3 regions of the Planococcus sp. TJ-307 genome follow, and region 1 is predicted to be linked to each of the others. Evidence: riboswitches for the same ligand, from Rfam matches in the RefSeq annotation. Region 1 holds a riboswitch; each other region holds the start of a gene.
What was found. A riboswitch is a leader RNA that binds a small molecule or an ion and turns the genes downstream of it on or off. The one in region 1 is predicted to bind lysine.

Region 1 (10,047 bases):
TTAGATGGTCTCTTCGCAACAAAACACGGAGAAATGTAACCGTTTTAATCGAATTGCACAAAAAAGCGATTCTCTAATTGAGAATCGCTTTTTCACTCTATTCTGGCCAATTCTACTGCTGTCGGTATTATTGCAATATTGCCATTGAGAATTTGAACGTTTTGTGAATATTTTCACGAACAGTTATTTCAAGAGCAATCGCCTCTGACTTATTTCACTTCTACCTCAGACAATTCATATGCCTCGTGCAACGCATTCGCAGATTTTTTCATATCCACTTCCGGCACAACCACTGAAATTTTGATTTCGGACGTACTGACCATTTTTACAGGGATTTCTTTTCTTCTCAAGATATCAAACATCCGTGCAGCAACCCCTGGATTTGAAACCATTCCAGAGCCGACAATCGATACTTTCGACAAGCCCACTTCAATGGTTACGGATAAAAAGCCAATTTCTTCTTGGGCTTCAGTCAGGACGCGCTGTGTTTCATCCAAGCTTTCCTGGCTAATGGAGAAAGAAACAGATGGTGGAAATTCATCGCTGATGCTTTGAACGATGATATCCACATCAATTTGATTTTCTGCCAGTTTCGTGAAAATATTAGCCAGCGATCCGTTAAACGGTTTTTTATAAGTCACAGTTACACGCGCAATACCTGGTTCAAATGCAACGCCTCTGACGATTAAGTTTTTCTCCACTGTAATCACCTCTTGTATAATTGTGCCAGGCTCATCGGAATAACTTGCTCTGACGGATAATGGTACGTGATTGTTTTTTGCAAACTCAACTGCCCTTGGGTGCAGGACACCCGCTCCAAGATTGGCAAGCTCCAGCATTTCATCATACGAAATTTGTTCCAATTTGCGCGCGCCTGTTACAAAACGCGGATCCGATGTATAGACTCCATCGACGTCGGTATAAATTTCGCATTTCTCTGCCTTTAATGCTGCTGCCAGTGCTACTGCCGTTGTGTCCGATCCTCCGCGACCAAGTGTCGTGATGTTGCCAATTTTATCGACTCCTTGAAAACCGGCGACCACACAAAAATAGCCGCTCTCCAACACGCGCTCAAGCCGTTCTGTATGAATATGTTCAATTCGGGCATTGCGCGGCACAGATTCGGTTTCGATCCCTGCCTGCCAGCCGGTAAAGGACAGCGCTTCATGGCCTAACTTTTTAAAAGCCATTGCCAACAAGGAAATGGTTACTTGCTCACCGGTAGCGAGCAGCATATCCATTTCACGTTTAGGCGGCTCAGAAGAAATTTCTCCGGCCAGACCAAGCAAAGTATCAGTTGTTTTGCCCATTGCTGAAACGACAATCACGACACGCTTGCCTTTTTCTTTTTCGCGGATGGCCCGTTCAGCCACTCCAATGATTTTTTCTGGAGTCGCAACGGACGTCCCTCCAAATTTCATAACGATCGTTTCCATTCTATTCACTCCCACATTTAATATGTGGCCCTCAAAATGGCTGGCAGTAAGGCCATTAAAGCAGCACCACCAGACACAAAAAGAGGCAGCTTACCGCAACCGCGGCAAACTACCTCTTTTATCATGCACGAAAAACGTCCATGTGAGATAGCCCTCCAGAGATTGACTCTGACAGCTCTGCACCTCTTAAGTGCAGAACCAGCATGCGTTTTAGCAGCAACACGCACACTTCGGCGACCGCCCCTTTCAGCATCCATCTCAGATTCTGCAAATCTCCGAATGCTTACTATTGACGTTCGCGCCTCTATCATCACTTTTCCAAGTGATCTAAATATTCTCTTACGATAGCACGTTATGACTCACTTGGCAACGTATCCTCTGCAAAATGCTGTTCGATGGACAACGCCAATGCTTCCGGCATGCCCGCCTGTTTGATTTCTTCTACAGAAGCTTCTTTGATCTTTTTAACCGAGCCGAAATGCTTCAGCAGCTGCTGTTTGCGCTTCGGCCCGACCCCTTCAAGTCCATCAAGTGCCGACTGAATCGAATTTTTGCCGCGCAATTGACGGTGGAACGTGATGACAAATCGGTGAACTTCATCCTGAATGCGCTGCATCAGATAAAATGCTTCACTTGTCCGCTTGAGCGGCACGACTTCAACCGGATTGCCATACAATAATTGCGAAGTTTGGTGCTTGTCATCTTTCGCAAGGCCGGCAATTGGAATGGATAGCCCAAGTTCATCTTCTAAAATCTCCCGCGCCGATGACATCTGTCCTTTTCCTCCGTCAATAACGATAAGGTCCGGCAGCGGCAATCCATCTTTCAATACACGCGAATAGCGGCGGCGAATAACTTCTCGCATGGCCGCATAATCATCGGGTTTTGACCCAGAACGCGTTTTATACTTGCGGTAATCTTTTTTGGAAGGCTTGCCGTCAATAAACGTAATCATCGCAGACACGGCATCTGCTCCCTGAATATGTGAATTATCAAATGCCTCAATGCGCAGCGGCGTCTGGATGTTCATCGCATCGCCAAGTTCCTGGCAGGCGCCAATTGTTCGTTCTTCTTGGCGCTCCAGCAGCTGGAACTTTTCTTTGATGGCAATTTCAGCATTTTTCTTCGCCAGCGCCACCAAATCTTTTTTCTTCCCACGCTGAGGCACGAGAACCCGAACTCCGAGCCATTCTTTCAGCATCTCTGGATCGTCTGCTTCCGGAAGCAGGATTTCGTTGGGTTTGACGTGATTGGGCTTTTCATAAAACTGTCCGAGATACGTCAAAAACTCTTCTTCAGGATCCCGGTATAACGGAAATAGCGAGACGTCGCGCTCAATCAACTTGCCTTGGCGCACAAAAAAGACTTGAACGCACATCCACCCTTTGTCGACAGCGTAGCCAAAAACATCGCGATTGGTAAAATCGTTCATTGCCATTTTCTGCTTTTCCATAACGGTTTCGATCATGGAGATTTGGTCGCGGTATTCTTTTGCCCGCTCAAATTCCAGATTTTCTGCAGCTTCCGACATTTTTGTCACCAATTCGTGTTTGACTTCACGGAATCCGCCATTTAAAAACTTGCTGATGCCATCGATCAATTCCTGGTAAGTCTCTTTCTCAATCGGCTTGACACACGGTGCCAGACATTGGCCTAAATGGTAATACAGGCAAACCCGGTCCGGCATGGTGTGGCATTTCCGCAGGGGATACAGACGGTCCAGCAGTTTTTTTGTTTCAGCTGCCGCATAGGCATTTGGATAAGGACCAAAATACTTCCCTTTGTCCTTTTTAACCTGACGGGTTGTGATCAGCTTTGGATGACGCTCCCCTGTGATTTTGAGGTACGGGTAGCTTTTATCATCTTTCAGCATGATATTGTATTTGGGATCGTATTTTTTGATCAAATTCAATTCGAGTATTAACGCTTCTTTGTCAGAAGATGTAACGATGTACTCAAAATCCTCGATTTCATTAACCAAGCGCTGTGTTTTGGTATCGTGGCTGCCGGTAAAATACGAGCGTACGCGGTTTTTGAGAACTTTTGCCTTCCCGACGTAAATGACGGTATTTTGGCGGTCTTTCATCAAATAACAACCTGGTTGATCAGGCAGTATTGCCAATTTATGCTGAATCAATTCGTTAGCCATTTTATCTCACCCTATTAAAAAACCGGGCGCCATCACTGGACCCGGTTAAGAATTAATTATGCGTGTTTTTCAACCATTTCAGCTAATGCTTCTTTTGGTCTGAATCCTACTACTTTATCGACAGTCTCTCCGTCTTTTAATAGTAACAAAGTCGGGATGGACATGATGCCGTAATTTCCAGCTGTTTCCTGGTTTTGGTCCACATCAACTTTTACGATTTTAACTTTGTCGCTCATTTCAGCATCCAATTCTTCAAGGACAGGAGCGATCATTTTACATGGTCCGCACCAAGTTGCCCAAAAATCTACTAATACGAGTCCTTCTGATACTTCTTGTGAAAAATTCTGATCTGTTCCGTGTACGATTGTCATGAATAATTCCTCCTTGTGGTTAAACCAAACTATATACAGAGTATAGCACGCGTGAAAAACACTAGCTATTTTTTTGCCTACTCTTCCAATACCCGTCAACTAGCAGGTTTAAACGAGATTTATTCTGCTCGTTTGGGGACCTATACAGGACGCAGGCCATGACAAAATACAAGCAAATACAGGATTAGGCAAGCATGCGTAAAACCACAAATCAAAAACAGGTGAAGAAAAATGCAACATTTTTCTTCACCTGTTCCAATTGTAAACTTCAGCAATCTGCCAAATCGCAGATTACATCACTTTCTTGAATTCTTCTGTCAACATCGGAATCACTTCGAACAAGTCCCCAACGATTCCGTAATCTGCTACTTTAAAGATATTGGCTTCTGGATCTTTGTTGATCGCAACAATTACTTTCGAGTTGGACATGCCAGCCATGTGCTGGATTGCTCCAGAAATACCGGCTGCGATGTACAGGTCAGGCGTAACTACTTTGCCTGTCTGGCCAATCTGCAGCGAGTAGTCGCAATAATCTGCGTCGCAAGCTCCGCGCGATGCACCAACGGCTCCACCTAAAAGGCTTGCCAGTTCCTGCAGCGAATCAAATCCTTCAGCACTCTTGACGCCGCGTCCTCCAGCTACGATCACTTTCGCTTCCGAAAGGTCGACGCCTTCACTTGATTTGCGGACAACATTTTTAATGATGGTCCGAAGGTTTGTGATATCGACCGACAACGAGCTGACTTCGCCCGAACGTTCTTGTCTTTCAAGCGGCGCAATGTTGTTTGAACGCACCGTTATAAAATCAATGCCATCTTTTAACTTCACTTTTTCAAACGCTTTACCAGAGAAAATTGGGCGGATGAATACAGCATCATCGCCTTCGCCTTCAATATCCGTTACATCCGAAATCAATCCGGACTGCAGTTTAGAAGCGATTTTAGGTGCTAAGTCTTTACCGACTGCTGTATGGCCAAAGACCAGGCCTTCAGGGTTTTCTTGTTCAACTACCGCCATAAATGCCTGGCCGTATCCGTCAGACGTGTAGGACTTCAAATGTGGATGTTCAACCGTAATCACACGGTCTGCACCGTATGCTACCAATTCAGCTCCGAAATCAGCAACCGAGTCACCGATCAACACTCCTACTACTTCTCCGCCATCGGAAATTTTCTTGGCAGCCGCAATTGCTTCAAATGAGACATTGCGCAAAGCGCCTTCACGCGTTTCGCCTAAAACTAATACTTTTTTCGCCATGGTCTGTTTACCCCCTAAGTAGATGTGAAAAAATGTTCCCGCCTTAACGGGTTGTCTAACTTCAAAAAAATTACAGAAACTTGCGCAAATTTATAAGGAACTGTTGTTTACAACAACTCATAGTTTAAAACGAAAGCTTTTTTCTCTATCACTCGATTCATCATAGAAGAAAGAGCGGAAGGCGGCGACTCCTGGGGGAACAGCACGAGCTGAAGACCCTGGACTGAGCGCAGCGAGGGAAGCGGCTGAAGCCGTGCCCCCGGAAAGCGTCCGCCTGGAGCGAGTTCTTCCAACAATTCTTTCAAAAAAACATTCAAAGTTAAGTTAACTATAACTTATTCTTGAATCATATGACTTTCGCTTCGTTGCGCAGCAAACCTACTAATTCTGTTACCTGGTTTGAGATATCGCCTTCAAGAATACGGCCAGCCGCTTTTTTCGGTGGCAAGTAGATTTCGATGGTTTCAGTTTTCGCTTCTACATCGTCTTCTTCGATGTCCAAATCATCCAATTCCAATTCTTCAAGCGGTTTTTTCTTCGCTTTCATGATTCCTGGAAGTGATGGGTAGCGCGGCTCGTTCAAGCCTTGTTGAGCAGTAACAAGAAGCGGCAACGACGTTTCCAACTCTTCCGCATCCCCTTCGATATCGCGAACGATGGTCACTGTTTCGCCTTCAATGCTTAAGCTGGTGATAGTAGTGACATAGTTAATGCCAAGCAAATCGGCAACACGCGGTCCAACTTGTCCAGATCCGCCGTCGATTGCAACGTTACCTGCTAAAATCAAATCAGCTTCTTTGTCTTTCAAGTACTCAGCCAATATGTAAGCTGATGTAAATTGATCCATTTCTTCCACATCGTCTTCTGTATTGATCAATACAGCTTTGTCAGCGCCCATTGCAAGTGCTGTGCGCAGCTGTTTCTCTGCTTCTTCATTGCCGATTGTGACCACTGTCACTTCGCCGCCATGTGCGTCGCGGACTGTAATTGCTTCTTCAATTGCGTATTCATCGTATGGATTGATGATGAATTCCGCACCGTCTTCCTGGATTTGCCCACCTGAAACAACGATTTTCTCTTCTGTGTCAAACGTACGTTTTACCAATACAAAAATGTTCATGAACGTAAACCTCCCAAGTATTATTTCCCTTTAAAATGTGCTTCACGTTTCTCCAGAAATGCCTGGATTCCTTCTTTTGCATCTTCTGAAACAAAAACAGTTCCAAAAGATTGTGCCTCTGCATTTACGCCTTCTTGATACGAGGCAGGCTTGGTGTATTGCAGCATTTCGATGGCCGCCTTAACAGAAACGGGACTTTTCTTCGCTATTTTGCGTGCGATTGTAAGCGTTTCCGAAAGTAAGTCTTCTTCTGCATACGCACGATTCGCCAAGCCGTATTGCGCTGCTTCTGTCCCGGAGATCGGATCACTTGTCAGCAGCATCTCTGCTGCTTTCGCTGTGCCTACGTATCGTGGCAGCCGTTGCGTTCCGGCAAATCCAGGGATCAACCCCAATTGAAGCTCCGGTAATCCCAGTTTAGCATTTTCAGTGACAAATCGCATATGGCAACTCATTGCCAATTCCAATCCGCCCCCTAAAGCCGCCCCGTGGATTGCCGCAATGACAGGCTTATGGAATGTTTCGACACGTTCAAAAACTTCCTGGCCCCTTGCTGACAGTTTTGAAAATTCTTCACCAGAAGAAACTTGCGTAAATTCCTTGATGTCTGCACCAGCAGAAAAGAACCTGCCTTCTCCGTGCAACACAATGACGCGAACCTCTTCATCGTTTTCTACCTGGTTCAACAATTCGTCGACTTCTAAAATAAGTGAACGGGACAACGCATTTGCCGGTGGACGATTGATCGTCGCGACCGCTACCCCGTCTTCTTTTTTCCAGCTAATAAATTCCATCCAATCAGTTCCTCCCTTTAAGCCTGCATGCCTTTCAGCAGCAGACGCTGAACTTTTGGTGCCAGTTCGACTAAATCATACTTATGGTCATTCATGACCCATGTAGTTATGGTCTCGTCCATTGTGCCAAAAACCATTTGACGGGCTAAACGAATATCCATTGCCGCATCAAACTCTCCGTCTTCCATGCCTTTGACCAAGATTTTGTCCATGAGTTTTAAATATTCCCGAAGTACGTTGTTGATCTTTAAGCGAATTTCGTGATTTGACTGCCGCAATTCCAGTTGCGTAACAATCGCCAAATGGATATCTCCGGCCAACAGTTCGAAATGGCTTTCAATCATTAACCCTAATTTGGTTGAAGCATCCAAATCACGGGAAATGATTTGTTCCAGTTTGCTGACAAACACACCCATTTTTTCTTGAAACACAGAAATCAAAATGTCTTCTTTATTTTTGAAATACAAGTAAATCGTTCCGTCGGCTACACCTGCCTGTTTGGCTATTTTCGAAACTTGCGCTTGGTGATAGCCATTTTCAGCGATAACAATTACTGCCGCGTCGATGATTTGCTTGTATTTCGGTTTATCTTTTTTAACCATTCTGTCACCACCCAAAAAAATATGAAAATATGAATGGCGATTCATTCATATTTTCATATTATCGTTTATTGTATGGGGTGTCAAGTGTTTATCACATTATGATGGAACGGCTTCGCTTTGTTTGGAAACCTCTTCGTCCACGAGTGAACGGCGCAAAATTTTCCCAACTGCTGTTTTCGGCAATTCTTTGCGGAACTCATAGATGCGTGGAACTTTAAATGAAGCCAAGTGTTCTCGGCAATGCGCATTCAGTGCCTCTTCTGTAACAGTATAGCCTTCTTTCAGCACAATGTATGCTTTTACCGTTTCGCCGCGGTACGGATCCGGTATGCCTGCTACTACGCATTCCTGAATGGCTTCGTGTTCATACAGCACTTCTTCAATTTCACGTGGATAAATATTAAAGCCGCCTGCAATAATCATGTCTTTTTTGCGATCAACAATAAAGAAGTTGCCTTCTTCATCCATATATCCAAGATCTCCGGTCAACAACCAGCCATCAACGATTGTCGCCGCTGTTTCTTCAGGCTTGTTCCAATAGCCTTTCATAACTTGAGGACCTTGAATGGCGATTTCACCAATCTCTCCATTTGGAACCGGATCAGTAGTGCCGGTTTGGAAGATCTTGCAGTCAGTGTCCGGATATGGAAAACCGATTGAACCTTTTGTCCGTTTTTCCCAAACCAGATTCGAATGAGTAACCGGAGACGTTTCTGTTAATCCATAACCTTCGACTAACTTGCCGCCCGTCAGTTTTTCGAACTTTTCCTGGACTTCTGCAGGCAACGGAGCAGAACCGCTCAGGCATGCTTCAATTGAAGACAAATCGTATTTAGCGATGTCCGGATGATTCATCAATCCGATATACAAAGTAGGTGCTCCCGGGAAAAGCGTTGGTTTTTGTTTGTTGATGGTTTTTAATGCCGTTTCCGGATCGAATTTTGGCAGCAGCACCATTTTATTGCCGAGCATGACGGACAGAATAAGTACTGTTGTTAAGCCGTATACATGGAATAACGGAATAATGCCCATGATTGTCTCTTCGCCTTTTTTGCATTTATATAGCCAGCTGTCGCACATGGTCGCATTGGAAATAATGTTCTTGTGCGTTAGCATGACCCCTTTCGGAGAACCGGTAGTGCCTCCTGTATATTGCAGCAGCGCTAAATCTTCCTCGAAATCGAAAGGGGTTTCCACGACAAACGGCTGTGACGTTTTCATGATTTCAGTAAATAGATGGTTAACTCCCCTGTGCTCCACTTTGACGGTCATGCCGTACTGTTTTTTCTGGATAAATGGATATACCAGATTTTTCGGGAAAGCCAAGTAATCTTTAATGCCGGTAATGATGACATTTTCCAATTCCGTTTCCTTCATTACTTTGGATATTCTCGGGAACAGAATATCCAAACTGATAATGGCCCGTGCTCCTGAATCCTTCATTTGGTAAGCAATTTCCCGTTCTGTATAAAGAGGATTGGTCATGACGACAACGCCGCCAGCGTAAAGGATGCCATAAAAACTAATAACTGCCTGCGGACAATTGGGCAACATGATGGACACTCGGTCGCCTTTTTTAATCCCCAATTTTTGAAGATAATTCGCAAACTTCATAGAAGATTGATACAGTTCCTCGTACGAAAGCTCTTTCCCCATAAAATGAATGGCTACTTTTTGTGGATACTTTTCATAAGCTTTCGTTAAGTATTCCTGTACCGGCATACTCGGGTAGGTGAGCGTATGTGGAATCTCCGGTGGATAATGTGCGAGCCACGGCTTTTCAGTCATTCTTTTGACCTCCTATTTTTTATTAGAATCGTGCGAATATTCCTATTTTAATTATAAAGAATAATGATACCGCTTTCAAACTTTATTTGTATAAGTTTAAAAGATTGTTAGAATGGCCGCATTTAAACAAGTAAAAAGGCCAGCACAATGGCCGGCCGATTTTCTAAAACATAAACAAGAAGATAACTCCTATAATCAAAAAGATCGCACAAAAGACAAACAAAATTTTAATTAGATTTTCCACTCTATCCAACTCCTATTGAATACTGGCTCCAATGACAAACGACAAACCAACAGAAATGACCATCGAAATCAGGCCGACCGAACGGTTGTCTTGTTCGATTTCGTCATCCACTTTAAATTTGGGCGTCAGGAACTCAAACAGAATATAAGCGAAAATCAGCAAAGTAAAACCGAACAATCCCCAACCAATCATTTCGAACAAGGTATTATGCTGTTCGATGGAAAAGCGGAAAATATTGGTGACACCGAAAATTTTTCCGCCTGTTGCCATGGCTACTGATAAATTC
Region 2 (10,047 bases), on a different contig from region 1:
TTGCTGAAAATAATAGTCCGTTTCTTCGGCACTTAAACCCATTCGGTTAAAGGCATCTTTTGTAATATCTTCGCCGGCTAAAAAGGCCATGACTTTGCCCTTGAAGTTATCCCGATCCTGCGTATCTACATAAACACTCGTGTATTCAATCAGCAAGTCGATTTGTTCATCATGCTTTGCTACAAGATACATTTCCTCTTCTTCATAACCTGCTGCTTTCAATTCACCAACTTGAATCAATACTTGTGCTTGTGCATCAAAAATACCGACGAGCTTATTTCCTTTTTTCTCCACGCTCAATTCCTCCAGTTTCAGTTGCACCAATTTACTTTGTTAAAGCACATTTACCCACAGTGCCGTACAGGGTAAACCTATGCAAAACAAGGCACATTCGAAAGTTCATTCGAATGTGCCTTGTGTGCTGATCACTATGAGTTGCGGTTCTCTTTTTTTGATGGAATTTGTTCGTCGATATCGGCTTCTTCACGGCGAACGGTTTCATTTACCACTTCCGTGTCCTGAATTTTGCGTTTGCTGACAATAATTTCTTCACTGACGACGTTTTTCTTGCTGACCTCAATGCGTTCTTCGGTAAGCGGAATATGGATGGCTTCTCCGTCATCATAAACTCCAGTTTTTGTTGAACCAGCTATTCCAGAAGGGATTTCGTCGTTTACTGGGCGGCGCTCGATATAAATTTCCTCACGCTCGACGGGTACTTCAATGGTCTGTTGTTCTTCCACCACATGTTTGCCGACGTTGACTTCACCGGTTTGGACACGTTGCTTATCGATGCTTAAGCGCTCTTCGTGGAGATGCAGATGTTCTTCTTGCTCGTGGCTGTTGCCATCAATTGTATTTTTGGCTTCTGTTTGGCTTGCTGTATATGGCTTGTATGAATTGCCATAATTGCTATTGACGTAAAGCACAAGCTTGCCATTTTCCACATGCCGATAATACTCATCTGCTTCCGTGGTTCCTAGGCCCATCTGCGTGAAGGCATCACGTGTTGAATCTTCTCCTGAAATAAAGGATTTGAATTTGCCCATGATGTCTTCGTCATCCTGCGTGTTCAGTTGAACATCGGTTTGTCCTTGCACCATCGAAAGTTGGTCGTCGTGCTTGGCAATTACATACATATCCTCTTCTTTATAGCCTTGTCCTTTCAGTTCATTAATTTTGTGCAAAACTTCTGCCTGTACATCATATGCTTGAATCAATGCTGTCTCTTTGTTTGCCATCGTTGGTTCCTCCTAATTAGTATAAAATTTCTGTTAAGTAAGTAATGATAATCTACCCTGTTGCTTTTCCGAGTAAACAATCTTGTGGCAATGGTTGTGATTAAAGAAAGGCTTGCTTTCCTGAATAAACTTTTATACAATATAAAACGTAATCATTACTATTTAAGGGAATGTAAAAGGAGGAGATGCACGAATGGATAAACTTGTTCCGGTTACAGTGCTGAGCGGATATCTTGGAGCCGGCAAAACAACCTTGCTTAATCATTTGCTCCATAACCGGGAAAACTTGAAAGTTGCCGTGATTGTAAACGATATGAGTGAAGTGAATATAGACGCATCGCTGGTTCAGCAAGGAGGATTTTCGCAAACAGAGGAGAAATTGGTGCAAATGCAGAATGGCTGCATCTGCTGTACGTTGAGAGAAGATCTGATGATAGAAGTCGAGAAACTGGTAAGGCTTGGAGACATCGATTGCATCGTCATTGAATCCTCTGGAATCAGCGAGCCGTTGCCAGTCGCTCAAACCTTTACGTACAGGGATGAAGAGAGTGGAATTGATTTAACCAAAATGTGCCGTCTGGATACTTTGGTTACTGTGGTGGATGGCTACGCATTTTGGAAAGACTTTGCGTCTGGTGAGTCGTTGCTGCAAAGAAATCAAGAGGCGACTGCGGAAGATGTCCGCGAAATTTCAGACTTGCTGATTGATCAGATAGAATATGCCAATGTCATCTTGCTGAACAAAATGGATTTGGTGGCGCCGAAAGAACGGCAGCAACTGAAAAATCTGCTTGCAGTTTTGAACCCAGAGGCACAGGTTATTGAATCCACACATTCGCAAGTGGCACTGAACCAGGTAGTGAACACTGGCTTGTTTGATTTTGAGAAATCGAGTCAAAGCGCTGGCTGGATAAAAGAACTGAATGAGGAACATATTCCTGAATCAGAAGAATACGGCATTGCATCGTTTGTCTACCGAAGCCAGAAGCCCTTTCATGCGCAACGGCTGATGGAGTGGATTTTGGAGTGGCCGGCGGAAGTTGTTCGAGCCAAAGGATTTTTATGGCTGGCCACAAGAAGCGACACAGCTGTTTTATTGTCGCAGGCAGGACCGTCGCTCGGCATTGAGCATGCTGGCGCATGGGACTTGGAAAATGGCGTTAAAATGACCGAACTCGTGCTAATTGGCATTGATATGGACCAAGCCAACATTAGCCGGGAATTGGATCGGTGTTTGTTGACAGCGGAAGAAACTGAACAAGACTGGACAAGATTTCATGACCCGCTGCCAGGATTTCAACTACTTTCTTGAGGAGGAAAAACAATGAGAGTCAACATAACATTGGCATGTACAGAAACCGGGGACCGAAATTACAGCACAACCAAAAACAAGCGCACGAACCCGGAGCGCATTGAATTGAAAAAATACAGTCCGCGTCTTAAGAAAGTTACCATTCACCGCGAGACCAAATAATTTTTTATAAACTTTAAATCGTAATTATTACTGTTAGGAGAGAGTAGAATGGCTAAAAAATCAAAAGTTGCCCGTCATAAAAAGCAGCAGGCAATGGTGGAGCGGTATGCAGAACTAAGACAGGAATTGAAAGAAAAAGGAGACTTTCAAGCATTGGCTAATTTACCGAAAGATTCATCCCCTGTTCGATTAAATAATCGCTGTGAAGTAACAGGAAGACCGCGCGGTTTTATGCGGAAATTTGGCATGTCCCGCATTGTTTTCCGTGATTTGGCACATAAAGGGCAAATACCTGGAGTGAAAAAAGCCAGCTGGTAGAGAAGTGTTCGAGCATATTTTTGAAGAAAGCAAAATTATAATTTATTAAACAGCAGACGACATGTCTGCTGTTTTTTATTGTACTAGATAATAAGTTATGGAAAATATTTCGTAGAAAGAAAAAAATTATTATTTATCGTCTGATTTGATTCATTAATGCTATTATTAGGGTATATTATACTTTTAAATATTCCTTTACGAGTAGATTTAATAAGGGGGAATCCTAGTGGCCATCGATATTTTAAAACGCAATAACGTCCAAATTATCGGGCAAGGAGAAAAAACTATATTGTTTGGGCATGGTTTTGGCTGTGACCAACAGGTATGGAATGAAACGATTGCAGATTTCGAAGGTACTTACCGGGTCGTCACCTTTGATTATGTAGGTTCAGGAAACAGCGACAAAACAGCTTATTCTAAAGAACGGTATAGTACACTTTATGGCTATAAGCAGGATCTTTTAGAAATCTGTGATGCGTTAGAAATAAAAGAAATGATATTTATCGGCCATTCTGTCAGTTCCATGATTGGTGTGCTGGCTTCAATTGAGCGTCCTGAGTTGATGGAGAAATTGATTATGATTGGACCGTCTCCTTACTATATGAATGAACCTGGCTACAAGGGTGGGTTTGAACGAACGGATATTGAAGAATTACTGGATATGATGGAAACCAATTACAAGGAATGGGCAAAGTACCTGGCGCCAGTCGTTATGCAAAATGACGAACGTCCAGAGTTGACGGAAGAATTTGAGCAGCTATTGTGTTCAAATGATCCCCTGATTGCACGGCAGTTTGCCGAAGTGACCTTTACTTCCGACCTTCGTGATCAGCTAAGCATAGTAGCAGTGCCTACCTTAATTCTTCAGCCGAAATTTGATGCCATCGCTTCACCGGAAGTCGGACAATACGTCCATGACCAAATTGCAGGCAGCGAGATAATATTAATGGAGGCTATGGGACACAATCCGCATCTTAGCGATTCGCAGGAAACCGTTGAATACATTAAGCAGTACCTGGCAAAATAGAGGAGTGGGGACATTGGAACAGCAACTCGATAGGGCGCCATGCGGTTACTTGGTTTTGGACCAAGAGTTGCAGATAGTCGAAATGAACAAAACGCTGAAGGCTATGACAGGGACTGCGAGTCCAAAGCACATGCATGATTTGCTGACAATGGCTTCCCGTGTTTACTTTCAAACGTATTTCACTCCTTCCATTAAAATGCATGGTACGGTAATTGAAATGTTTTTAAATTTGAAGAGCGAAGCGGGGCACTTGCCTGTCTTGATGAATACGACAGAGCTAAATGGCTTTTACGAATGCGCCTTGATGCAAATGAGTGTCCGTGACGAATACGAAAAATCATTGCTGCAGGCCAAGCGCGATGCTGAAAAAATAAATCGTGAGACAGCGGAAGCCTATGGCAAACTTCAAACTTTGATGGAAAAAGTAGAGTTCAAGCAACAGGAACTGATAGACCTTAACTTAAAGCTCCAGCAATTAGCGATTACAGATCAATTAACGGCGTTGAAAAACCGTCGGTATTTGGAGGGAAAGCTCAAAGAACTTCTGGAACAGGCAAAAAATGGCGGGCAGTTTGCACTTTTAATACTGGATATTGATCATTTTAAAAAGGTCAATGATACGTATGGCCATCAAACAGGTGATGCCGTGCTGCAGGAATTGGCTTGGCGTCTGGAAGAAGAGATTGGGGATTCCGGTATTGTAGTACGCCTTGGGGGTGAGGAATTTGTGGTGGTCATGCCTGACACTGGAATTAAAGAAGGCTTGGCCATAGGCAATGCTTTATGCACCCAGCTGGCATCAGCTGTCTGGCAGCACGTTCCAATTACGGTGAGCATTGGAGTCGCAGCCTATGAGCCCGGAGACAAAGTAGAGAGTCTGCTGTCCCGAGCGGATGCTTTTCTTTATAAAGCCAAAGCGAATGGCCGTAATTGCGTAGTTGGAAATTGATGAAGTCCGTTGTTGAACATCCGCCTTTGAGGCGGTTTTTTTTACGCAATAAATCGATTACAATCTGCTGTTCAACGGCTATAATAAAAGAATAAAATAATTTCGCCTTTTGGAGGTCGCAATGAAAAACAACAATCAGTTGATAGGTGAACGGGTATTGGCGGATAAAGAGCTGATTGCCCAATTGATCCACGAGGAAGCGGTCAAGGATGTTCCAATGGAGCAACTTCAAATAAATCAAGCATTTCTAGACGTGGTCAATAAAGTTCGAGTTGATTTTGTGGCCTTGATTGGAGAGTCAATCACGAATAGCTGTGATATGCCACAGGTCTATGCGAATATTCAACAGTGGGGAGAAACGACAGGCAATTTTTTTCTTGAAAACGATATGCTGCTTGAAAATGCACTGGCGGAAACTTCACTTTACCGGAAACATATCGGGATGGTCATCAAGACAGAAGCAATCCGAGAAAAGATGGAATTTCAGGTTCTGTTTGATATCATGGAGCTCTTCCATTCCTTGCTGGACTATGCTGCTTTTTCCTATACACAGGCCTATACAAGTTCGTATCAGCAAAAATTAAAATCGGCCAGAACAGAATTTCTCGAATTGTCGGCACCCGTCGTGCCAGTCAGCGACCAAATCGCCATCTTGCCATTAGTGGGAAGCATTGAAATCGATCGGGCCCGCTACATTTTGGAGAAGACATTGCTGTCTGCCAATCAGTTAAAAATCAATGTGCTGATCGTAGACCTCTCAGGAGTGATACGGGTAGACTCGATGGTTGCTGAGCAAATCATCAAAATTATTCAGTCATTAAAGTTGGTTGGCGTACGTTCAGTTCTAACTGGAATCCGACCTGAAATCGCCAGAACTCTGACAGAAATCGGTGTTGATTTAAAAGATTTGGAAATCGGCGGCAGTTTAAAGCGCGTCCTGAGCCAGATGAAAATTAGTTAACAGAAAAAACGCTGAAGCCTGAGGGGCTTCAGCGTTTTTAAATAGTGAATTTAGTTAGTGACTCCTTCTGAATGAAGATTAGGCAAAGATTTTTGCAATGCTGAAGTTTCTTCTTCAGTGAGGGGAATCATTGGCAAGCGAACGCCGCCTACATGTATACCAGTGATGTTAAGTGCTGCTTTGACTGGGGATGGATTTGGTGCGGCGAACAATGCCTTCATTGTTGGCAGCAAGCGTCTATGGATGGCAGCTGCTGTTTTCACGTCGCCCGTTTTAAAACTCGTAATCATGTCCTGCATATCGTTTCCGATTATGTGTGCAGCAACCGATACGATGCCAGTTCCACCAATAGACAGCATCGGCAATGTTAGGCTGTCATCACCGCTGTAAACAGAAAAATCTGGCGGTGTCTGTTCAATGATTTCTGCAGCTGCGTCCAAGTCGCCACTCGCTTCTTTAACCGAAACGATGTTGTCGATCTTGGACAGGCGAATAATCGTCTCTGGAGACATATTGACGACACTGCGCCCCGGGATGTTATACAGCATGACCGGCAGGCTGGTCGATCGGGCGATTGCCTCAAAATGCTGGAACATGCCTTCCTGCGAAGGTTTGTTGTAATAAGGAGTGACCAGCATAATGCCGTCAACTCCCGCTTCTTCCGCTTGTCTCGTCAATGAAATGGACGCGCGCGTATTGTTGGAGCCCGTTCCGGCAATGACCGGAATCCGTCCAGCAACTGTATTGACGGTGAACTGGAACAACTCCGCTTTTTCATCTGTTGACAAAGTTGGCGATTCACCTGTTGTTCCTGCGACGACCAGACCGTCTGAACCGTTTGCTATCAAATGCTCTATTAGTTTCTGTGTTGCCGGAAAATCGACTTCTCCATATTGATCGAACGGCGTCACCATTGCTGTAATTACTTGGCCAAAATTCATAAAAAACACACCCTTTTCTAATTTTTTTCAAAGCTTAGAGGTGGGGGAGCCAGTCAGGAGGGAACAAAAAAGCAGCAACGAGGGGTCCCGTTGCTGCAGTAGAAACAATGTTTGCCATTCGTTTCTGTGCATCAGATAGCCCTCCATATAGTCTCCTATATGACAGTCCTGCATTTATTAAATGCAGACCCAGCGAACAGAAACATGAGATTTCCGCCACTTCGGCAAATCCCCCTTTCGGCAAACGTCAATGGATCTCATCGTCCTCGTTTTGCGTACTGATGGTTTTTGCGCCTCTATCCTACTCCATAAAAACTGGAGCAAGAAATATTTAATTAGCTGTACTATAACAAATTCCCTTGTCAATTGCAAGATAGAGAACGTAAAATCTTATGAAGAAGGAGTGATCTGGGATGAATGAACAGGCTTATGAACGCCTGCTGAACATTGCGACAGCGGGAAATCAGCAAGGCTTCACGGATTCACTGCACCACAACCGCTATGAGCCAACTTCATACGAGCTGCTGGATGAACTCTTTCAGCATTATACCTTATTGCCCGGAGATCGGCTGGTGGACGTAGGTTGCGGAAAGGGCCGCCTGAACTTTTATATTCATCATCTGTTTGGAGCGGAAAGCACAGGCATTGAAATGAATCCTGCATTTTACGAAGAGGCTTTAAACAATAAAAAGGAATATTTTAAAAAACATAAAGGATCAGAGAATTGTATCCAGTTCTATAACGGCTTGGCGCAAGACTACCCGATTGAAGCGCGCGATAATAAGTTTTATTTTTTTAATCCATTTTCGGTACAACTGTTCATTCCTTTTATTAATAAAGTTTTGCGTTCAGCCGAAGCCGATCCGCGCACGGTAGAGATCATCCTATTTTTTGCTTCTCAAGACTACAGCGACTTTCTTGAAACCAGTACAGCTTTTCAATTGGTGGAGGAAATTTCACTGCCGGGTTCTCATAAGGATCTGCGTGAACGTTTTTTGATTTACCGGCTGCCCGAAATGGATTAGAAGCAGCCCGGTAATGGGTATGCTTAAAGTAAAACAATTGTGAAACGAGGAACCTGTATGAAGTGGAAGGGCAGAACCAGAAGCAGAAATGTTGAAGACAGACGAGGAAAAGGCGGCGCGATGGTTGCAGGCGGGGGCATCGGCGGCATCCTAATTGTGCTGCTAGTGGCTTTTTTAGGTGGTGATCCTGGGGTTATTCTCGACCAAATGAGCGGCTCTGGGACTCCTTCCAGTCAGCCGTATGAAGCAACTGCTGAAGAAGAGGAGCTGGCTGAATTTGTATCGGTCGTCTTGGCAGATACCGAACAAGTCTGGACACAAGTATTTGAAGAAGAAGGCATGGAATATATCGAACCGACACTGGTGATTTACAGCGGAAGCGTTGAGTCTGCATGCGGAACGGCCGGTGCATCTGTTGGCCCCTTTTATTGTCCAGCTGACTACAAACTGTATATTGATTTGAGTTTCTACGATGAACTTCAAAACCAGTTCCAAGCGCCGGGGGATTTTGCTATGGCTTATGTAGTGGCGCATGAAGTTGGCCACCATGTTCAAAATTTGCTTGGCGTCATGGAAGAAGTGCAGCCGCTCCGCAATCAATTAAGTGAAGAAGAGTACAATAAAGTGCAGGTCCGCCTGGAACTTCAAGCTGATTATTTATCGGGTGTCTGGGCGCATCACGCACAGGGCATGGGCTATTTGGAAGAAGGCGACCTGGAAGAAGCGTTGACAGCGGCAAGTGCCGTCGGAGACGACACGATCCAGCAGCGTGCACGCGGTTATGTGGTGCCGGAAAGCTTTACCCACGGCAGTTCAGAACAACGCAAAAATTGGTTTTATAAAGGCTTCGAAGCCGGCAACTTGAAAGAAGGAGACACTTTCAATGCGACTGATTTGTGACCGCCGCCTGTTCCGGAAAATAGAATTCAAAGAGCGCGGCATTGATATTTTCGCCGTTGTGATTCATTATAAAGAATAGACAGTCTTTTCATATGGTATGAAAAGAAATCCAGTTCTATAAAGGAAGTACAACATGATCGATGACAATATTACACGCATAACGTATGGTGAAAAAGAATTGATTTTGATTGGTACAGCCCACGTTTCAAAAGTCAGTGCAGAACAAGTCAAAGTGGTCATTGAAGCCGAACAGCCAGATTCCGTGTGCATCGAATTGGATGCGCAGCGCTATGAGTCGGTGACGCAAGGCAGCAAGTGGAAGGAAACGGATATTTTCAAAGTAATCAAAGACAAAAAATCCAGTCTTCTGTTGATGAACTTGGCCATTTCTTCGTTCCAAAATCGTCTGGCCGACCAATTTGGCATCAAGCCCGGACAGGAAATGATCCAAGGAATTGCTTCAGCTAAAGAAAGCGGTGCCGAACTCGTGTTGGCCGACCGAAACATCCAAGTGACATTTTCACGCATTTGGGGAAATATCGGCTTTATGGGCAAAGCCCAGCTGTTGACTTCGGTATTCTTCAGCATCTTCAGTAAAGAAACGATTTCAGAAGAAGACTTGGAAGAAATGAAATCACAGGATACCTTAAATGCGGTCATGAACGATTTCACTCAGTCTTTCCCAAAACTGAAAACACCGCTTATTGACGAACGTGATCAATACTTGGCCCAAAAAATCAAAGAAGCACCAGGTAAGAAAATTGTCGCAGTTTTGGGTGCTGCGCATATCCCTGGAATCATTAAAGAAGTTCACAACGAACACGACTTGGAAGAGTTATCAAAAGTACCGCCTAAATCAAAATGGCCAAAAATCATTGGTTGGGCGATTCCGTTGGCATTGGTCGCTATGATTGCTGTGACTTTCATGAACAACCCGGCAGCTGGCATCGATCAGACCATCAGCTGGATTTTGTGGACAGCTTGTCTCGGTGCAATCGGTGCAGCAGTAGCATTTGGCCATCCCTTGGCCATCTTGACCGCCTTTGTCGGCGGGCCGATTGGTGCTTTGCATCCGCTATTGGCAGCTGGCTGGTTCTCTGGGCTTGCGCAAGCATATATCCGCCGGCCAAATGTCGGAGACTTTCAGACCCTATCAAAAGATGTTTTTACCCTCAAAGGATTTTGGGATAACAAAGTCACGCGCGTACTGC
Region 3 (10,047 bases), on a different contig from region 1:
TTTTGCCAAGAGAACCCAGGAAGCCTTTTAACTTAATTTCAGGCATGGTTTCAGGCAATGCCTCGCCTTTCCATGTGGCTTTTAATACTTTAACAATCTGTTCTGCCTGCTCTTCCGCTAATTGTGCAGAAGGCGCCATCGGCAATGCCGCACAATCTCCTACCACGTAGACATGCTCATCATGCGGCAGCTGGTGGTATTGGTTGATGACAACCCGTCCACTCAGATCGCTTTCAAGGCCGAGATCGCGCACCGGCTTAACCGGTTGGATGCCCGCTGTCCAAACAACCGCATCTACCGGAATCGTTTCTTCATGGTTGTAAAGCATATGAGGTGCCACTTGGGTGATATTTGAGTTGGATACCACGTCAACATTGTTGTTTTCAAACCATTTTCTGACGAAATTGCTTAAGCGCTCTGGAAAGTCACGCAGAATTCGGGGGCTGCGGTCAAACAGTTTGATTTTCAAGTCTTTTCGGCTTTCCCGCAATTCACTGGCCAATTCAATTCCGCTGAGTCCTGCGCCAACTACTCCTACTACTGCCCCTGAAGGCAAACCAAGCAACGCCTGATAAGTTGCACGGGATTTGCCGATGGTTTGGATGCTGTAAGTAAACTCCTCAGCTCCGGGCACATTGTGGTATTTGTCTTCGCAGCCTAAGCCAATAACCAGGTCGTCGTAGGCAATGCGTTCTCCATTTTCCATAAAGATGCATTTTTCCTGAAGGCCAATTTCGAGTATTTCACCATTCACAAGCTTTAAGCGCTCATGTTCCGGAAAAGGAACGCGGACGTCATGATCAGACTCTGTACCCGCAGCTAACGCATAGAATTCTGTCTTCATGCTGTGGAAAGGGGTCCGATCAATCAAAATTATTTCGGTATCCTGTGGAAGGTTAGCTGGCAATAAACGAAGCAAAATTCGCATGTTGCCGTAGCCGCCTCCAAGTAAAACTAATTTTCGCATAAAAATCTCCTTTAAATTTCGTCTGTCTCATCAATTTCTCACATATGAGTATAGCTGATTGTGATAACTTTCACAATGATTTATCCAGAAATCAATTAATTGACTCTGCACGCGAAAAAAGGTAGGATTTCGTTGTAGTGAGGTGACTTAGAATGAAACCAATTGTTGAATTTTGTATTAGCAATATTGCCAACGGTGCACAAGATTCTTTTGAAAAACTCGAACGGGATCCCAATCTCGATGTTTTGGAATACGGCTGTTTAAGCTATTGCACAAAATGTTCCGAGTCTTTATATGCCCTGGTCAATGGGGAAATCGTCGAAGCAGAATCTACGGATGAGCTGACGAAAAAAGTTTATGAGTTCATAGAAGAAAACCCGTTATTTTAAGCCGTTGAAAAGCGGCTTTTTTTCTTGTCCAAAAAACTGAAGGTTTTCTGTTAAGCTGCGCTCAGACATCCCAAAATCCAAGATTTTCAATTGAAAAGCTTGGTGGCTGCTCTTTTTTTAATACTGTCTCCATTCGAGTGACACCCGTATTGACGTGAACAGTGTCGATTCCAAAGCGGATTCCGGCCTGAATATCGGTATCATAATTATCCCCGACCATCACCATGTCACTTTTTCCAATGCCTGATTCATGATGAATAGCTTCCAGCATATGAATTTCCGGCTTGCCAATATAAACAGGATCTACATCAGTCGAAGCCGATACCAACGCCGTAAAAGCACCATTCCCCGGCATAAAGCCCTTTTCTGAAGGAAAGGCCATATCTTGATTGGTTGAGAGAAAGACTGCCCCTTTTCGAACTTCCAGACAAGCCGTTGCCAGTTTGTCATAAGTAATATTGCGGTCGATTCCCATCAGCACAATTTCTGCATCTCTGTCGACCTGTTCAATCCCTTCTTGTCGCAGCGCCTCATCCAAACCAGTTGATCCAATCAGATAAACGGTTTGTCCCGGGTACCAGCGTTTAATGTACTTGGCCGCTGCAATAGCCGAAGACACGATGCGCTCTTTTTTGGCATCAATGCCGAAACTTGCCATTTTATCTTTTAGCTGCTGCTGCGTCATGGAGGCATTGTTGGTGACAAAATAAGGCTCGATTCCTTTGAGCTGGAGACGCTCGACAAAACCGGCTGCTTCTTCAACCGGCTCTGTTCCGCGGTAAATTGTTCCATCCAAATCCAGGCAGTAGGCTCTATAAGCTTTCTTAATTGTCATCTTTCGCCTCCGGGATAAATGCCGAAACCGGCCCTAGTTCGTGAACAAGATAATGTTCAACTTTTGGTCCAAATGCTTTTAGCGACTCAAGATTGCTGTCAATAACAGCTATGATAGCTTGATGATCCACTTTCATAAACTCACGAACCAACATTTTCCGCAATGCAATCACCTGCTTCAACGGCTGATCCATTTCTTTCGTGATCACTTTCTCGTCCACCAAAATATCAATAATGTCATCGTAGCTGCCGGGATCGCGCATAATGAATCCATCAATCATCGAGTTTCCAACATCCACAATCGACTCGATAATATTTGCCCCTATACGTTCCAATGCCAGCTTCTCGCCGAATAGGGTCCACTGCTGTTGGTCTTCATAATATTCCAATAAAGAGTTCATATGCCCAATCGTTTCTGTGATGTTGCTGCGGTCAATAAAATACATAAAAATACCCTCCAATAGGCGTTAAAAAATCTTGCATTTCTTTCTTTATCATATCATAATGCATGAAAAAACCCCCGGCGGATCAAATGTCCGCTTCGGGAGTTTGCTGTTCAGGTTCTTCAATCGGTGGAGCAGCTTTTCCAACTTTCTTTATGACAAAATAGGCGCAACCAAAATTGCAATACTCATATAAATAGTCCTGCAAAGTGCTGATTTTCGTATCGTAAGTCGCCTTGTGGTTGGTATCTTCAAAAAATCCTTTTAAACGCAACTGACCGTATCCCCAGTCACCTAAAATATAATCGTATTTTGATAAAATCTCGCTAAAGCGGGCAGTGATTGCCTCTTCTTTAAACCCTTCACGATAATCAATTAATATGTCATAATCCCACTGATCCAATGTGATCAATTTTCTCACCATCCATTAGCTGTTAATAGCAGCTGCTTGCACTTCTCCGAGGCGCTGACGCTCTTTTGCAGCTGCATTGACTTGCTCATCCGCATGGTAGCTGCTTCGAACCAAAGGGCCTGCCTGGCAATGCGAGAACCCTTTTGTCATCGCAATCTCCCAGAATTCCTTGAATTCTTTTGGCGAATAATATTTTTGTACACTTAAATGTTTTTTTGTAGGCTGAAGATACTGGCCAATTGTCATAATATCGACATCATTTGCACGCAGATCATCCATAACTTCGATGATTTCCTCTTTTGTTTCACCGAGGCCAATCATCAATGAAGATTTAGTCGGAATCTCTGGATGCAGTTCTTTTGAGCGCTTCAATAACTCCAGTGAACGGTCATACTTGGCGCGTGCTCTCACTCTTGGCGTCAGACGACGTACAGTCTCTATATTGTGATTTAAAATATCCGGTTTTGCATCCATTAGCCGTTCCAGATTTTCATAGACTCCACCCATGTCAGACGGCAGGACTTCAATTGTTGTATAGGGATTGGCACGCTTGATCGCTCGGATGGTTTCAGCAAATACAGCCGAACCCCCGTCTTTCAAATCATCGCGCGCAACTGCAGTGATAACAGCGTGCTTCAAGTTCATCATCTTCACCGAAGCCGCAACACGTTCAGGCTCTTGCAAATCAAGTTCATTCGGCAAGCCGGTTTTCACCGCACAGAAGCGGCAAGCTCTCGTGCAAACAGCGCCAAGAATCATAAAAGTAGCGGTTCTCCGAGTACCCCAGCACTCATGGATGTTCGGGCATCTCGCTTCTTCGCAGACGGTATTCAGATTGTTTTCCCGCATCATTTTCTTTAAATCCGTATAGTTTTCATTGGTGTTCAGTTTGATCTTTAACCAATCGGGCTTTCTGAGATGTTCCTGCTTTGTTGACACGCACATCGTCCCCTATCTATCTGGTTTATGAATGGAATACAATTCTATTCCAAATGTATCATAAAGGCCTGTTCCTCACAAGCTCACATACTGGCTCATCTACATGGAAAGGCCCGGAAACTTATCGTTTCCGGGCCTGTCAATTATACGTTGTTTGCAGCGTCTCTTGCTTTGTTCTTTTTGCTGCTAGTGACCGCGTGAATGATGCTGGCAGCCAAGCCGCCCCAGATAATTACCACGCCGATAATCATCACGACAATAGAACTTACTGTCATATGAAGCTCCCCCTTTTAATTGCGCTCGTCATATTCTCCCTGATCTTTATGCCATTTTCCGATAGAGAATAGAATTCCGAAAATAATTGCAGCAGCTGCGACTGCTACACCACCTGACAAGGTAAACATGTTGGAATACCCTTCGTAGTTTCCAGTTTCAGTGTCAAACTCTTGCAGGATGTTCAGTTTCAACAGTCCAAACATCATGTAACCCAAAACGATTGGTGTGATGATGCCTAAACTGAATTTCCACCATGCACCCAAATGAATATCCGAGATTTCGTTGGCATGGCCTTTGAGCAGATCCGCTTTGCGGAATACCCAAACTACCAAGACAACTTCCACTAAACCGACTGCTGCAACACCGAATTGGTTGATAAAGTAATCTGCCAAATCCAGGAAGTACAAACCGCCCTGGGTCGCGAATAAAATTGAAATCAATGCAGCAAGACCACCGCCGAAAAGAACCGATTTTACGCGTGAAATCCCAAACTTCTCTGAGAATCCAGCAACATACGTTTCAGTGATGGAAATCAACGATGTTAATCCAGCCAGTGTTAAGGACAGGAAGAACATGAACCCGAATAACCCATTAAAGCCGGGGAATTCATTGATGATTTGCGGGAATACCACAAATGCCAACCCAACGCCTGCTGTTGCTACTTCACTTACGGCTACTCCCTGCTGGGATGCCATGAATCCAAGTGCGGCGAAAATACCAATACCAGCCAGCAACTCGAAACTCGAGTTGGCAAACCCAGTAATAAATGCGTTATTGGTAATATCCGATTTTTTCGGCAAGTAACTCGAGTACGTGATCATGATTGCGAATGCTACAGACAAACTGAAGAATATATGCCCGTAAGCTGCAACCCATACCGATGGATCGAGGATGGCATCAAAATCCGGCTGGAAAAACGCCTCTAACCCTACCAATGCTCCGTCCAATGTTACTGCGCGAACAACGACTGCGAAGAAAATAATTACCAAAGTCGGAATGAAAATCCGGTTGGCCATTTCAATGCCTTTTTTAACCCCTGCCAGCAAGATCCCTAACGTGATGATCCATACTAAAGCAAGTGGGATAAATACGCCCCATACAATTCCACCAGTTTGTCCTGGTTGAACTGTCAACTGCAAAAAGTCATTGAATAAGAAGTCCTGCGTATCTGTGCCCCATGCCTGGTTGAAAGAAAATATAGTATAGCGCATTGCCCAGGCGATGATAACGGCATAGTACACAGATATGATGAAGGACACGAATACGGCCCACCATCCAAGCCATTCTAATTTTTTGCCGCCCATTCTAAAGAACGATAACGGTGCAGAGCCGCGATATTTATGCCCAATCGTAAATTCCAGTATTAAGATTGGAATTCCTGCAGTTAATAATGCGAACAGGTATGGTATGAAGAATGCACCTCCACCATTTTCATACGCAACATATGGAAAACGCCAAATGTTACCCAAACCTACCGCAGAGCCGACAGCTGCCATAATAAAACCGGCACGTGTACCCCATTGCGAACGTTCCATTTCTCTTCCCCCTTTGTATCCCATTTTATTTACATAAAAATAGGAATTTTGTTTGTTTTCAGATTATTAATTAATCTAAAAATAGTATACCGAGAGGGTCTCACAAAGTAAAGATGAAATCGCAATATATTTCAAAAAAACTATTGCCGCAAAAGTAAATAGGCAGAGAATTAGCTTCTCTGCCCACTTTCTATTATGCATTTTGTTGTTTTTCAATAATAGTTGTACGTTGTGACCAGACAATGAAAAGTATAGCAAGAACCGCTAGGACGACGCCTAGGGAGATCCACAATGAACCGGTAAACCCTATGACAATATACCCTATCGCAGCAATTCCGGCTGCTGTCAACGCATATGGAATTTGCGTTAAGACATGATCCATATGGTTGCTCCCAGCTCCTGTGGAAGACAAAATCGTCGTATCGGAAATCGGTGAACAATGATCTCCGAATACTGCTCCTGCCAATACAGCTGATAAAGCAGGCAGCAGCAAGGATGGATCCGCTTCGATCATAATGGTTCCTGCAATCGGCAACAGGATACCAAACGACCCCCACGATGTTCCGGTAGAAAATGCCATAATGCCCGCTAATACAAACAAGAGAACTGGCAAAACGGCTGTTGGTACATTGCCTTCAGAAACAACATTTGCCAAGTAAGCTCCTGTTTCCAATGATCCGATCAAAGAAGTCAGCGACCAAGCAAAAATCAAAATCATTACAGCACCCATCATGGATTTGATGCCTGCCCATATGCCTTTGCCAATCCATCCAGCATTGGCTGTTTTGTTTTTATTGATTTGAAGTGCGTAAAGAACAATGGAGGTCAGTGCACCTAAAACACCACCTACAAGCAGTGAAGCCGGTACATCGGTGTTTTCAAAAATTAACCAGATATCGAAGATTTGTCCGGCATTTTGGAAGCCGGTCCAAATCATCGCACCTACCGTTCCAACGATCAACAGCAAGATTGGAAGCAGCAAGTCTCGAACACGTCCATGTGAATGTGAAGGAAACTCTTCTTTCATTTCACCTGGAATTGTTTTATCCGGATCGAAAAGCTGTCCTTTCGAAATTGCCAACACTTCGTGTTTTTTCATTTCACCAAAGTCGACGTCGCGAACAGCGACAAAAAAGACGATGGCCAGTGAAGCAACCACATAAAAGTTCATTGGCGCCATCCATAAGAAAGCTTCCAATGCAGAATACTCAACAAAAGTCTGGCCAGCCAGGATCGTGGCAATGATCCCGATAATGGCAGCACCCCAGCTTGATACAGGCGATACCACACAAACAGGCGCAGCTGTCGAATCAATAAAGTAAGCAAGTTTAGCACGTGAAACTTTGTAGCGGTCAGTGATTGGGCGTGCTACTTGCCCAACTGTCAAAGCATTGAAATAATCATCGATGAAGATGACTATTCCCAGGGCCACTGTCAGAACTTTAGCACCCCGTCGTGACTTGATGCGTGTCGAAGCCCATTCAGCGAAAGCATGGCTGCCCCCTGACAGGCTGACGAATGCTGTAATAACGCCCAGCAATAAAAGAAAAAGAATGATAAAGACGTTGTAGGCATTAAAGCCGCCATCCCAAAAAATAATTGTAAATGATGCCACAAGCTCCTGCAAGGCTTCGATTGGTGCGAACCATGTCAGAATAACAGCTGCTGCGACAATACCGGTGCCCAATGACAACAACACACGGCGCGTTAACAGCACCATGACAATTGCGATAATCGGCGGCAAAATCGAGAAAATCGTGTTCTCCATAAAAACTCCTCCTTATTTTTTGATGGGTGAAAATGAGAAAAAAAAAGGCCGACCTCTCCAGTTGGATAAGTCAGCCTTCTACAATTCGTCTGTGCGTTAAAACGTCAAACAACCCTGTAGCTCTCCACTCAAACTTTCGCTTGAATGACAGTGACATTCTTTTTCAGAATGACCCCAATCCATTTCCCGTGACTACAGGAAATGGATTTCGGCAAAACTTCCTTTCAGATACGTTCAACGCAGTCAAACTCGCGCATCCTACTGATCAGTCTTGCAGCCTCTACCCACCATTATTTATTTCCTTAATAGCATAGCCCAAACTCTTTACAAAATCAACTGCCCGTAAACTCTGAACATTCCTTCTACTTCAACGCTTTGGTGTGGAAATACTGGCTGAAAACATCCCGTAAAAAATCGGGCATAAAGTATGTTTTAGGAGCTCGTTTCAGACTTGGGAAGAAGTAGCCAAACGTCAACATATCCAGTGTCACTAAGCGATACGTTTGGTCGTGCACCGCTAATTGTCCATTCACGTAAAACCGGTGATCGATGAGCTCCATATTCAAATGCAGCATCTTGCCAAACACGACGCCGCGGAATCCCATGCCTTTCAATTCCAGCTGCGGCCAATCCGAGTTTAAGGACTGCAAGTAAATTTCTTTTAACTCCGCACCGCTTAGTTCGACCATGCATGGATTGATTGGGTGAGGAAGCATTTTGTGAAAGTCATAGCGCGTCAAGTCCCCTTCAGGCATGTCTTCCATGAAGATTCCGGCATTGAACAGAGCGCAATCAGCTCCAGCAAATTCCAGCAGTGCATGACCGAAAAGTGTCCCCAGTTCTGAGTCCTTAAACCATTCGGCTTTTAAAAATTGGGGACTGTGGAACACCAGCTCACCCATTTGTTTTTTTCCTTCTTCAATCAAAAACTCATCAAATCCTGCTTCCGTTTCCTGCAGGCGGGAAGTTTCGATTAACCGGGCAGAGGATTTTTCAAAGGCTTGCTCCACTGTAATATGGCCAATATAAAACCCGAATTTCCCGGCAGCTCCCAATAGCGTATCCCCTTGCCATTTTCCATCATGGAATGTGTGATGGGTATGCGCGCCCAAAACAATATTGATTTGCGGACATAGATCCACTAAAAGCTCATCTTCCTTGATGCCCAGATGCGATAGGCAGACGATCAAGTCTGTCTCATCTTTTATTTCCTCCACTGCTTGAATGATTGATTGTTTAGCATCCGTAATTTGCCACCCAAGCTTCCGATAAAACGGGGTAAACTCAGCAGTTGCTCCTACCAGTCCAATGCGCATTCCATTTTTCGCTTGGATAATATGATAAGGCTTCGCCCAAATCGGTCGGTTGCCGTCCAAATCGAATAAATTTGACACCACCACTTCAAAGTCAGCCTGGACATACAACTCATCCAGTTCTTCTTTTGACAGCGTGATGCCTTCATTATTGCCGATGGTGACTGCATCGTATTCGGCTTCATTTAACAGGAGTACGTTTCCTTTGCCGGCAGTGCCTTCGGTATAAGGATGCGACCGGTCAGCATGGTCACCAATATCTAAAATCAGACAGACATCCCCTTCTTCTTCGTGCCACCTTTTGCGCTCGGCTAAAAAAGACTTGATGCGCGGCCAATTCGCAAAATGGCTATGCAAATCGTTGGTATGATAAATATGGATTGTATGATTCATGAAAACACCTCTTTAAGAACTGAATATTCCTTCGTAAATTGATCGCAGCCCCAGTACCAGAAGCACAATGCGCAAAATCACCACCAACATTTCTGAATCGAGGCGTTTGTTTAATTTGGCTCCAATTTTTGCTCCGAGATATGCACCTGGCACAACCGCGATTGTATAAATCCAAGGTACATGCCCTAAAGCAATATGGGTTGCTGAGTTGACAAGTGCCGACAAAAAAACCATAAACATCGACGTGCCAATGGCCACATGCGGCGGAAACAAAAATAAAAGAATCATTGCAGGAACAATAATTGATCCCCCGCCAATGCCAAAAAGTCCCGACGCAAAGCCTACAAAAAATGTCAGCAGCAAGGCAAACCAAATGGGGTAGCCGTAGATGTATTGTCGATCCTGTGTGTCTGTGAACGTCGTTTTTCGTCCGTTGTCAACAAACCAGTGGACAGCTTTCAAATGATCACGCGTCATTAACAACAAGGATAGGAAGACGAGAAGAATGCCAAAATACAGGTTGAATGAAGGCAAGTCTAAATTTTTATTGACAAAAGCGCCGATCACGGTTCCCGGCGCACTGCCTGCGAAGAAAATAAGAGCACTTTTGTAATCCACTGTCCGAACTTTCATATAAGCCAAAGTGGAAGAAAGGCCAATAAAAACCATCATAATGACGGACAAGCCAACTATTTTCTGAGGAGAGAGTTCGGGGAAAAAGGCAAAGCTGGTGCCCAAAAACAACAAGGCCGGCACCAATATAACTCCTCCTCCAAGC

Region 2: it holds a riboswitch for lysine, as region 1 does, so the genes downstream of both, dapA (4-hydroxy-tetrahydrodipicolinate synthase) here and AC4EHK_RS10705 (aspartate kinase) in region 1, are expected to answer to the same signal.
Region 3: it holds a riboswitch for lysine, as region 1 does, so the genes downstream of both, AC4EHK_RS16920 (Na+/H+ antiporter NhaC family protein) here and AC4EHK_RS10705 (aspartate kinase) in region 1, are expected to answer to the same signal.

Annotation. Positions count from the first base shown of each region.
Region 1 is NZ_JBZDOJ010000002.1:871,561-881,607, forward strand. Features, by position in the region: gene AC4EHK_RS10705 (aspartate kinase) at 210-1,436, opposite strand; lysine riboswitch at 1,577-1,751, opposite strand; gene uvrC (excinuclease ABC subunit UvrC) at 1,789-3,585, opposite strand; gene trxA (thioredoxin) at 3,642-3,956, opposite strand; gene AC4EHK_RS10720 (electron transfer flavoprotein subunit alpha/FixB family protein) at 4,248-5,213, opposite strand; gene AC4EHK_RS10725 (hypothetical protein) at 5,321-5,518, opposite strand; gene AC4EHK_RS10730 (electron transfer flavoprotein subunit beta/FixA family protein) at 5,560-6,333, opposite strand; gene AC4EHK_RS10735 (enoyl-CoA hydratase) at 6,354-7,127, opposite strand; gene fadR (fatty acid metabolism transcriptional regulator FadR) at 7,145-7,729, opposite strand; gene AC4EHK_RS10745 (AMP-binding protein) at 7,826-9,517, opposite strand; gene AC4EHK_RS10750 (DUF350 domain-containing protein) at 9,774-10,047, opposite strand, start outside.
Region 2 is NZ_JBZDOJ010000001.1:350,988-361,034, forward strand. Features, by position in the region: gene AC4EHK_RS01690 (DUF2382 domain-containing protein) at 1-294, opposite strand, end outside; gene AC4EHK_RS01695 (YsnF/AvaK domain-containing protein) at 429-1,241, opposite strand; gene AC4EHK_RS01700 (GTP-binding protein) at 1,435-2,553, shown strand; gene rpmG (50S ribosomal protein L33) at 2,566-2,715, shown strand; gene rpsN (30S ribosomal protein S14) at 2,764-3,033, shown strand; gene AC4EHK_RS01715 (alpha/beta fold hydrolase) at 3,260-4,060, shown strand; gene AC4EHK_RS01720 (GGDEF domain-containing protein) at 4,065-5,009, shown strand; gene AC4EHK_RS01725 (STAS domain-containing protein) at 5,131-5,970, shown strand; gene dapA (4-hydroxy-tetrahydrodipicolinate synthase) at 6,021-6,911, opposite strand; lysine riboswitch at 7,040-7,218, opposite strand; gene AC4EHK_RS01735 (SAM-dependent methyltransferase) at 7,325-7,936, shown strand; gene ypfJ (KPN_02809 family neutral zinc metallopeptidase) at 7,994-8,836, shown strand; gene AC4EHK_RS01745 (TraB/GumN family protein) at 8,970-10,047, shown strand, end outside.
Region 3 is NZ_JBZDOJ010000005.1:176,583-186,629, reverse strand. Features, by position in the region: gene AC4EHK_RS16960 (NAD(P)/FAD-dependent oxidoreductase) at 1-967, opposite strand, end outside; gene AC4EHK_RS16955 (YuzB family protein) at 1,120-1,356, shown strand; gene AC4EHK_RS16950 (TIGR01457 family HAD-type hydrolase) at 1,418-2,191, opposite strand; gene AC4EHK_RS16945 (DUF86 domain-containing protein) at 2,181-2,636, opposite strand; gene AC4EHK_RS16940 (YutD family protein) at 2,719-3,045, opposite strand; gene lipA (lipoyl synthase) at 3,061-3,984, opposite strand; gene AC4EHK_RS16930 (MetS family NSS transporter small subunit) at 4,128-4,259, opposite strand; gene AC4EHK_RS16925 (sodium-dependent transporter) at 4,275-5,795, opposite strand; gene AC4EHK_RS16920 (Na+/H+ antiporter NhaC family protein) at 5,989-7,563, opposite strand; lysine riboswitch at 7,673-7,854, opposite strand; gene AC4EHK_RS16915 (bifunctional metallophosphatase/5'-nucleotidase) at 7,926-9,269, opposite strand; gene AC4EHK_RS16910 (sulfite exporter TauE/SafE family protein) at 9,282-10,047, opposite strand, start outside.